DNA from 3 places in the Microbispora sp. NBRC 16548 genome. Region 2 is predicted to be linked to each of the others. Evidence: riboswitches for the same ligand, from Rfam matches in the RefSeq annotation. Region 2 holds a riboswitch; each other region holds the start of a gene.
What was found. Region 2 has a riboswitch for cyclic di-AMP ahead of QSK36_RS08580 (CHAP domain-containing protein). Riboswitches for the same ligand answer to the same signal wherever they lie in the genome.

Region 1 (3,266 bases), on a different contig from region 2:
TCGACGCCTCCGACCTCGTCGGCATGCTCGCCCCCGCGACGCGCTGACCGGCCGGAAATAACGGTTTGCGCGCTCACTGACCGCATGGGAAAGTGAGCGTGCTTCACACAAGTAACAGCGAAGGAATGAAGCCTATGTTCTCGGCGTCCCACAGCGGCCGCCGTCGGCACTGACCGGTACGCCTCCCGCGTCATCGGCTCACTGCCTTCACCGTCTCACGGCGGCCCCACGTGACGGTGCCCTGCGCACCTTCTCCATCCCGTCCGGGATGGCTTCAAATGCGAGTTCACCCTCCGCTCCGCGTGGCGGGCGAACCGTTCCACCTTGTCATTCGTGAGGTCGATATCACCGTGGGCATCGATGTCCAGAGTTTCGCCGTGGCCAACCTTCGCCGTCGTCCCGAAGTCGTCGAGATCGGGGGCTTCGTCCTCGGCGTGGAGCCCGGCACCACCAGCCCGTACGTCAACTACGCGACACCCCTGCCCGGCGCCCGGCCGGGCGGGCGGGACGTCGCGGCGCTGATCGGGGCGTTCCGCGAGCGCGGGCTCAAGCCCCGTCTCGAGTTCGCCCCGGACGCCGCGCCCGCCGTGGAGCCCGCACTTCGCGAGGCGGGGTTCACCGTCGAGGCGGTGCACGACTACCTCGTCTGCATCCCGGCCACGCTGACGAGGCCGCGAACCGCTCTCCCGGTGGAGACGCCGTCGACGGACGAGGACTACACGGCGATCGACGCCGCCCTGTCGGAGGCGTTCAGCGGGGAGTTCGCCTCGTCGCCGGAGGGCGCGGCCCGGCTGCGCCGTACGGAGGAGAGCGGCGGCGCGGTCCGGTTCGTCCGGGCGCCCGGCGGCGGCTGCGCGGGAGCGGCCATGTGCTCCGCTCCGGCCGTGGAGACGTCGGAACTCGCCGGCGTCGGCACCCGCCCCGGCTTCCGTGGGCGGGGCATCGCCGCCGCGGTCACCGCCACGCTCGCCGAGGCGATGCTCGCCAGGGGAGCACGGTCGGTGTGGCTGGAGTACGGCGGCGAGGGATCCCGCCGGGTCTACGAACGCGTGGGCTTCCGGCCGGCCGGCACCCGCCTGTACATGTCGCTCGAAGTCTGACGCGCGCCGCTTGATCGCGCCCGGCGGGGGAGCGCCGCCCGCCGGGCGCGACGGCGTGTCCGGGGGACGGCCGCATGGCCGTGTCGTCTTCGACCCGCCCGCCCGCCGGACGGGCGCTCATGCCCGTACGGCGCTGTGTGGCGCATCTCACCGCGGGCGGCCCGCGACCGTGAGGACCTGCGGAAGCACGGAACGGCGGCGGCCAGAATGATGCCCTTTGCCGGGTTTTTGGTCGTGTCTTACTTGTTATCTATTAAGCTTCCCGTGTGTCTCGCCGGTGAGCGGTCCTCAACCCGAGGACGACCGGCGACCGCCGAATCCCGGAAGTCATCGATCCCGGGAACCGGGGACCCACGTCTCTTGGGGTGAATCCGGACCATCCGGTAGGGCTACTCCTGGCCCGAACCCGTCAGCTAACCCGGTAGGCGGCCAAGGAGAGGAGAGCGCGTGGAGTGTCGGCTCCACCTGCCCACCCGGTCCGCGTCGTGTCGCCGGACCACATGCCCGCCCTGGAACGTCTCCAGGCTTCCGGGGTGATGGCGCGCCCGTGACGGGCTGCCACATTTCCCGTTTCTGATTCCGCCCCGCCGCGGCCGTGTCCTCGGACGGTCATGCCGTCATGCCGCCACGCCCCGCGGGCCGGTTCGTCATGTCTCGAAGCGCGCCATGAGGAGCCTCCGATTTCCACCGATCCGATAGCTCGACAGCTGCTCGACGCCGTCCGCCCCGAACTGGGCTACCGCGAACGAGCAGGGAAACACACGAAGTTCGGCGAGTGGTACGCCGACAACATCGCCAAGGACTCCGACTTCAAGACCGCCCCCTGGTGCGACATGTTCGTCTCCTGGGCGGCGGACCGGGCCGGGGTGCAGGGCCACGTCGGCGAGTTCGCGCTGACCACGCGGCACGCCAAGTGGTTCAAGAAGCACCACGCCTGGAGCGACAAGCCCGAGCCGGGCGCCGTGGTCTTCTTCGACTGGTCGGGGTCCAAGAAGATCGGCGACATCGACCACGTCGGCATCGTCGAGAAGGTCGCCGGCGGGAAGGTCCACACGATCGAGGGCAACGTCGACGGCGTGTGGCTGAAGCGCAAGGTGCGCGACAAAAGCAAGATCGTGGGGTACGGCCTGCCGCGCAAGGTCAAGGTGGCGCCGAAGGCGCCGGTGACGATCCAGCCCGTGGCGGCCGTCAACGCGAGCGTCCAGCGCGCCGCGGCGCCCACCACCAGGAACATGGCGGCCACGCAGGGGAAGTCCCTCGACGTCGTGTGGTCGCCCGGCGACGCCGTCCTGCCGGCCGGTCTGCTGTTCGCGGTGGTCTCCACCGCCGTGACCGGCCTCCGGTTCAAGGCCGCGGCGGCGACGTCCGGCGGACGGCACCGCAAGCGATGACCTCCCACGACGACCCCCACGATCACGTCCCGCCGCCTTCCGGAGCGGCGGATCACCGTGGCATGTCGTCGACTCGGGCCGTGCTAACCCAGCAGGCCCTTCATCTCCCTGATCTCGGCCGAGTCCCTTCATCGCCGACACCTCCGTACGCCCGGGCGTGGTGGGGCCCTGGCTTGTCGTACCCCGTCCCGCGGAACGTTCCGTCAGCTGAACGTGATCCGGAACCGGTAGTTGTCGCCGTAGGTCGAGCCGCGGATGGTGAACGCTGCGCTCCCCGAGCTCACTCGGCCCGAGACCGTCGCCCCGGCGTCGACGGCGTAGAGGAAGGGAGACGTGCCGAGATTACGGCAAGGGACGATGGTCTTCTCTCCGTAGAAGTGGTTGAACGTGGCCCCCTCGGCGCGATGGCTGTCGACCAGCTTGCCGGACCAGGAGGTGCCCGATCGGCCGGTGACCCAGTAGCCGAGCAAGAGGTTCGGGTCGCGTACGTTGCCGCCGAGATCGCGGGCCGACGCGGTGACGACGTGGGCGGAGCCGAATTGGAAAGATCCGACGGCTCCGATGTCCCCCACGTAGAACTCCCAGTAGAAGGGGTTGCGCTCGACCCGGCCCGCGGCGGACTTGCGTGGGCCGGTGATGAATTTCGCGGCCATCCTGTATCGGCTGGTGCCGATGAACCGGTGCTCGCCCGAGAGGGGACCTCCGCAGTAGTCGTATGAGTCGACCACCACGGTGGCGGTGCCGCGATAGATCTGTAGCGCGGACTGCGCGCCGG
Region 2 (3,266 bases):
CGCCCTTGCCCGCCGGTTCGCCGAGGGCCTGGCCTCCGCCGGGTTCGAGGTGGCCAACGAGGTGGTCCTCAACCAGGTGCTGGTGGGCTTCGGCGACGACGCGCGCACCGACAGGGTGGTCGCGGCGGTGCAGGCGGACGGCACCTGCTGGGCGGGCGGCACGACCTGGCGGGGACGGCGGCTGATGCGGATCTCGGTGTCGAACGCCACCACGACCGAGGCGGACGTGGACCGGTCGGTCGCCGCGATCACCCGCCTCGCCACCTGACAGATGCCGACTACTCTCGGCGCGGCTGACTAACGGTGCGATAGGTGTCGGGCACGGCTAGAACGTCGTCTCCGATCCTGATGTCCCAGTCGCCCCAGTGGATGAACGTCCCGGGCTGGGCCGGGGTGGCGGTCAACGTTCCGTCGTTGCCGACGAGCTTGCGAAGGACTCGCGTTTCGTCCCAAGGCCCGTCACGGGCCACGCACGATTCACGGACGGGCGTCGTCCCGCAGGCGGCGCTCCCGCCTGCCGCGGGCGAGTTCGGTGCCCAGGGCGTCCAGGCGCTGGTTCCAGAAGCGGCGGAAGTGGTCGAGCCAGGTGTCGACCTCGCGCAGCGGCGCGGGGTCGACGGCGTACAGGCGCCGGGTGCCCTCGGCCCGGACCGTCGCGAAGCCGCTTTCCCGCAGCACGCGCAGGTGCTGGGACACCCCGGGCTGGGAGATCCCGAACTCCTCCTGCACGATCGCGCCGATCTCCCCGGCGGAGCGCTCTCCCTCGGCGAGCAGTTCCAGGATCCGGCGGCGCACCGGATCGCCGAGGACGTCGAACGCGTGCATGCCGCCAGGCTCGCAGCTCACGCTTATATAGGTCAATTTGGCGGGAGCCGGACGCTCTCGGCGGGGACGGCGAAGCGCGCCGGGATCACCGGCGCGCTTCGGGGCCGTCGTCCGTCAGGAGGAGGCTGAGGCAGAGGCGGATGCGTCCCCGGGATACATCGGGTAGCCATATCCGGCCACCTGCCAGGTGGGACGGGTGCGGGCCTCGACGGCACCGCCGTCGCCGGTGTTGCCCTCGATTGTCCGGATCGTGCCGTCGCCGTTGTCCTTGACGACGAACCCGACGTGCTGGACGTCGTCGATGTCCTTGCTGCCGTTCCAGTTGAAGAACACCACCGCGCCTGGCTTGGGCGTGCGGCCCCAGCGGCCGTGGTCGGCGAACCAGCGGGCGTGCTCCACGGTGTAGGCGTCGGAGCCCATGACCGGACCGATGCCGAGCTGCTGTCCCACCCACGAGACGAACATGTCGCACCAGGCCGCGTTCAGGTAGCCCTTGAGCGTGCCGCCGTCGCGGGCGAGCGTCTCGCGGGCGCGGGGAGTGGACATGTACCACTGCTGGAACTTGGTCCCGCCGCCGTTGGCGTTCTCGCTGATCCCGACCTGGCTCCTGGCCAGGGTCAGCACGTCGGTCGCGCTGACCTTGGGCAGCGTGGAGGCGATCTCGGACATGGACTTCGCGGCCGCCGGGCCCTTGCCGGTGGCCGGGTTGTCCGCGTGCGCGGCCGGCGACGCGATCAGCACCGCCGAGGCCAGTGCCCCGCCCGCGAGGGCAGCGCGAAGACAGGTGTTGAGGACGTGCATGGTGGGGCGTACTCCCTTACTTCCATGCCGCCTACCGGGTTAGCTGACGGGTTCGGGCTGGAAGTCGCCCTACGGCACGCATGCCGATTCACCCCAGGAGAGGTGGGTCCCCGGCTCCGCGCGGACGCGGACTCGGCGGCCGGGCGGCAGGCCGGGATCGGCCGGCCGCGTCGGTCTGAGGAGGGCTTCTTGACCATTGAGATGAGCAAGTGCGCCCTGAGCTGCCTAAAACGTAATAGACCAGGTCAAACCGGTCAAGTTAGAACAACTCAGATTTTACTGGACAGTAGGCAGCGAACCTGGCGCGGACGGGTAGCGGGCGCGCCGCGATCACCGGCGTCAGGAAAATCCGGGCTCACCCGGGCAGGCGTACGGTCACCGTCAGGCCGCCCTCCGGCCGGGCGAGCGCCTCCACCTCGCCGCCGTGCGCCACGGCGATGGCCCGGACGATGGACAGGCCCAGCCCCGCCCCCCGGGCGGAGCGGACGCGGTCGCCGCCGAGCCGGCGGAACGGCTCGAACAGGTCGTCCACCTCGTACGGCGGGACCAGGGGCCCGGTGTTCTCCACCGTCACGCTCACCCCGGCCTCCTCCTCCCGCAACCGGACCCAGACCTCCCCGTCCCGCACGTTGTACTTGATCGCGTTCTCCAGCAGGTTGACCAGGCAGCGTTCGAGGAACAGCGGGTCGCCGTGCGCGACCGCCGGGCACAGGTCCTCGTGGACGACCACCTTCCTGCGGCGCGGCTGCAGGTCGATCTGCTCCATCGCCGTACGGACGACCTGCCGCAGGTCGACCGGCTTGCGGGCCGCCAGCTCCTGCTCCGACTGCGCCAGCATGAGAAGGCCCTCGATCAGCCGCTCGTACCTCGCATTGGTGCCGAGCAGCGTGCGGGCCAGCGCCTTGAGGTCCTCCGACGCCGCCGGCTCCTCCAGCGACACCTCCAGGACCGTACGGTTGACCGCCAGCGGGGTGCGCAGCTCGTGGGAGGCGTTGGCGATGAACCGGCGCTGGGCGTCGAACACCCCGTGCAGCCGGTCGAGCATCGCGTCGAAGGTGTCGGCGAGCCGCTTGACCTCGTCCTGCGGCCCGCGCAGCCCGATCCGCTCGTGCAGCGTGCTCTCCGACAGCCGCTGCGCGGTCTCGGTCACCCGGTCCAGCGGGCGCAGCGCGCGGTCGGCCACCAGGTAGCCCAGCACCACCGCGACGACCCCCACCAGGACCATGACGATCACCGACGACCTGAGCACGTCGGTGAGCACGTCGGCCGCCCCCTGCTCGACGTTGGTGCGCACCCGCTGCGCGAGCATGTCGCTGTCGGGCAGCCTGTCCCCGAACACGGTTTGGGGGGCACCGGTCACCTTCGACGCCACCGCCACCACGAACCGCTGGTTGAGCGCCCGCGCGGTCAGCAGGTGGGTGAACCACAGCAGCACCGACCCCGCCAGGAAGAACAGCCCGCCGTACAGCAGGGTGAGCCGCATGCGCAGGCCGAGCCTGCTCCACGGGGACAGGACGCGGGTCACAGCCGGTACCCCCGGCCCGGCACGTTCTCGATCACCGCGGGCTCGCCCAGCTTGCGGCGCAGCGAGGTGATCGTGACGCGCAGCACGCCCGTGCCGGCGTCGGCGTGCTCGTCCC
Region 3 (3,266 bases), on a different contig from region 2:
GGCCGTAGTCCTGGGGGCCGGTCTGCTGGCCGTAGCCGCCCTGGGACGGCTGGCCATACTGCTGCTGCTGGCCCTGCTGCGCGCCGTAGCCCTGCTGGCCGTACTGCTGCTGGCCCTGCTGGGCGCCGTAGCCCTGCTGCGGGCCGGTCTGGCCATAACCCTGCTGGGCGTAACCCTGCTGCGGGCCGGTCTGGCCGTATCCCTGCTGACCCTGCTGGGCGCCATAGCTCTGCTGGCCGTACTGCTGCTGCCCGTAGCCCTGCTGCTGGGCGGCCTCCTGGCCATAGCCCTGCTGCTGCGGAGCCGGCTGACCGTACCCCTGCTGGGCGGCGTAGCCCTGCTGCTGGCCGTAGCCGCCCTGCGCGGGGTCGTGGCCGGGCGGCTGCTGCGGGCCCGTGTGCTGTCCCGAGTGGCGGTAGCTGACGACCGTGACGTCGGGGTCGTAGTCCTGGGGCTGTCTGTCCGTGTTGTACCCGGAGTTCGATGGCGGCGGTGGCGTTCCGTCCGACTCGTCCTGGGGGTACGGCGGCTGTCCGGTGCTCACCGTGTCACCTCGTTTCGAAGACGCATGCGCCGAACGTCTGTAGCACACGCTGATATTGCCAAAAGTAGCGACAGGTGTATCAACAGTCACCTTTGCAGTAGTCGACAACCACCGTCAAGATCATCGATCAATGCTCATCAATCGTGATCAATGGCGGTCGAGGTGCAGCAACATCCGGGTGTTCCCCAGCGTGTTCGGCTTGACGTGCTCCAGGTCGAGAAACTCGGCGACACCCTCGTCGTACGACGCGAGCAGTTCCGCGTACACCTCCTGGGAGACCGGGGTGCCCTGGATGGGCCTGAAGCCGTGCCTGGCGAAGAACTCCACCGCGAACGTGAGGCAGAAGACCCTCCGCACGCCGAGGTCCCTGGCGGTCTCGATGAGCGCGCCGACGATTCGATGGCCGATGCCTCCGCGGCGCGCCGCGGGGTCCACCGCAACCGTTCTGATCTCGGCCAGGTCCTCCCACAGCACGTGCAGCGCGCCGCAGCCGACGACCTGCCCGTCCGTCTCGGCCACCCAGAACTCCTGGACGTCCTCGTACAGCGTGACCGTGCTCTTCTTGAGCAGGCGGGGACCGACACCCGAGTACGCGTCGACGAGGCGCCGGATCGCCCGGACGTCCGGCGTCCTGGCCCGGCGCACCGTCACGGCCGTGGCACCCGACTCACTGGATGTCTGCGCGGCGACCTGCTCCATGACCGGCCAGCCTAGCCGGAGCGCGGCCGATCCCACGCGGCCGATCCCACGCGGTCGGCACGGAGCGTCCCCCACGGATAACGGTCATTCCCAAACGCCACAACTGACATGAGGTTTGACCGTCCGTAGCCGCCAGGATACGGACGGATGCACGCCCGCACCCTGAGGCGACCATCCAGGTTCGTCCCACTTTTTCCAGCCGTCCGAGCCGCACATCGAAACTCTCGGATCGCTCCAAACACACGTGAACGCGGACGCATCACTACCGAGCTCGTGACCCGACCGTGATCATTTGGTTGTCAAACGTAGACGGGTTTCGGAGTTCTGGTTGAGCAAGAACTCGCCGTGCACTATCGTCCAGCGACGATGCCGGTCATCGTGAGCGCTCACGGCGACCGGGCGCCGAATCTTCGAAGCACCGAGTGCGAAGGGGAGCCGGGGACCCAACTGCAGGATCAGGATCGGTTCGATCTCAGATCGTCAAGGGGTGAATCCACCAAGGTAGGGCTACTCCGGCCCGAACCCGTCAGCTAACCCGGTAGGCGCTCAGAAGTGCTCCGCCGTACGGCCCCGTCCCGACGACGGGCCCGCCGCGGAGCACACGTGGGAGAGGAGCTCGGTTGCGCACGCGTGGAGGACGGCCGGCGGGCAGGCACGCCCGTGGCCGACGGTCCGGATCCGGCACGGCCGGTCCGGGTGCCATCCGCCGTCTGGCGTTCGTCGGCGTCGCGATCAGCGCGATCACGTTCGGCGCCCCGGTGGTCCGCGCCACCGCCGACCCCAAGCCGAGCCTCAAGGAACTCACGGCGCAGGTCGAGAACCTCTACACCGAGATCGAGACCCTCAGCGAGCAGTACAACGGCGAGCGCGTGCGCCTGAAGGCGGCCGAGCGGTCCGCCGACCTCGCCAAGAAGAACCTCGCCAAGAGCGAGGCCGAGCTCGAGGTCCGCCGGCAGAAGGCGAGCGCTCTCGCGCAGCACTCCTACATGACCAACGGGCTCGGCAACGCGCTCGTGCTCATCGACAGCGACGCCGACCCCCGGCGCTACCTGGACCAGGCCTCCACGACGTACGCGCTGGAGCTGCAGCAGAGCCAGGAGGTCGCCGAGGTCACCAAGGCCATGGACGCCGCCGCACGGGCCAGGGAGAGCGCCTCCGCGCGGCAGGCCGAGGTCAAGAAGCTCCTCAGCGGCCTCGACTCGCGGCGCGACAAGATCACAAAGCTGATCAAGAAGACCGAGAGCAGCCTCTATCGGCAGGTCTCCCAGACGATCGGCCGCGAGACGCGGACGAGGACGTCGTTCCCCATCATCGGTGACGGCAAGGCCGCCCAGGCGGCGCGCTGGGCCCTCAGGCAGCAGCTCAAGCCGTACGTGTGGGGCGCCGAGGGGCCCGGCTCCTTCGACTGCTCCGGCCTGGTCATGGCGGCCTACCAGTCCGTCGGCATCAGCCTGCCCCACTACACGGGCGACCAGTGGACGGCCGGCACGCACATCCCCCGTGACCAGCTCCGACCCGGCGACCTGGTGTTCTTCTACCCCGACCTGCATCACGTGGGCATCTACATCGGCAATGGCTACATGATCCACGCGCCGCAGACGGGAGACGTCGTCCACATCGCGAAGATCGCCGGACGGCCGTTCGCGGGAGCGGTGCGCGTCGCCGACTGAGCCCCTCCTCCGCAGAGGGCGCCGGGCCCTTCCCCCGCAGAGCGAAGGCGGTCAGATGAGGCGGCGGCGTGCCGCCCAGGCGACGGCCTCGATCGCGGTCGCGACGCCGATCCGGTCGCAGATGCACCGCAGCCGACGCCGCACGGTGCGTCCGCTGACGTCGAGACTGCGACCCACCCGGTCGGCGGTCACGCCCTTGGCCAGCTCCGCGAGAAGAAGTAGATCCTCTTCGGTGAGACCGGCACGATCAAGGTCCGAGGCGAGACTGTCACCTCGGTAGACGACCTCGGGAATACCCATCGTCCGCCCTCCCCCACGACGATGCTTCGTCGGCCCACCCTTCAGGGAAGGTA

Region 1: it holds a riboswitch for cyclic di-AMP, as region 2 does, so the genes downstream of both, QSK36_RS30100 (CHAP domain-containing protein) here and QSK36_RS08580 (CHAP domain-containing protein) in region 2, are expected to answer to the same signal.
Region 3: it holds a riboswitch for cyclic di-AMP, as region 2 does, so the genes downstream of both, QSK36_RS40075 (C40 family peptidase) here and QSK36_RS08580 (CHAP domain-containing protein) in region 2, are expected to answer to the same signal.

The regions. Positions count from the first base shown of each region.
Region 1 covers NZ_BSSF01000012.1:124,128-127,393, reverse strand. The annotation lists gene QSK36_RS30110 (MXAN_6230/SCO0854 family RING domain-containing protein) at 1-47, shown strand, start outside; gene QSK36_RS30105 (GNAT family N-acetyltransferase) at 378-1,100, shown strand; cyclic di-AMP (ydaO/yuaA leader) riboswitch at 1,402-1,544, shown strand; gene QSK36_RS30100 (CHAP domain-containing protein) at 1,712-2,491, shown strand; gene QSK36_RS30095 (hypothetical protein) at 2,695-3,266, opposite strand, start outside.
Region 2 covers NZ_BSSF01000003.1:160,992-164,257, forward strand. The annotation lists gene QSK36_RS08570 (pyridoxal phosphate-dependent decarboxylase family protein) at 1-268, shown strand, start outside; gene QSK36_RS08575 (ArsR/SmtB family transcription factor) at 478-825, opposite strand; gene QSK36_RS08580 (CHAP domain-containing protein) at 940-1,626, opposite strand; cyclic di-AMP (ydaO/yuaA leader) riboswitch at 1,641-1,774, opposite strand; gene QSK36_RS08585 (sensor histidine kinase) at 1,982-3,151, opposite strand; gene QSK36_RS08590 (response regulator transcription factor) at 3,148-3,266, opposite strand, start outside.
Region 3 covers NZ_BSSF01000026.1:3,218-6,483, forward strand. The annotation lists gene QSK36_RS40065 (RDD family protein) at 1-544, opposite strand, end outside; gene QSK36_RS40070 (amino-acid N-acetyltransferase) at 692-1,243, opposite strand; cyclic di-AMP (ydaO/yuaA leader) riboswitch at 1,650-1,803, shown strand; gene QSK36_RS40075 (C40 family peptidase) at 1,864-2,913, shown strand; gene QSK36_RS40080 (helix-turn-helix domain-containing protein) at 2,965-3,213, opposite strand.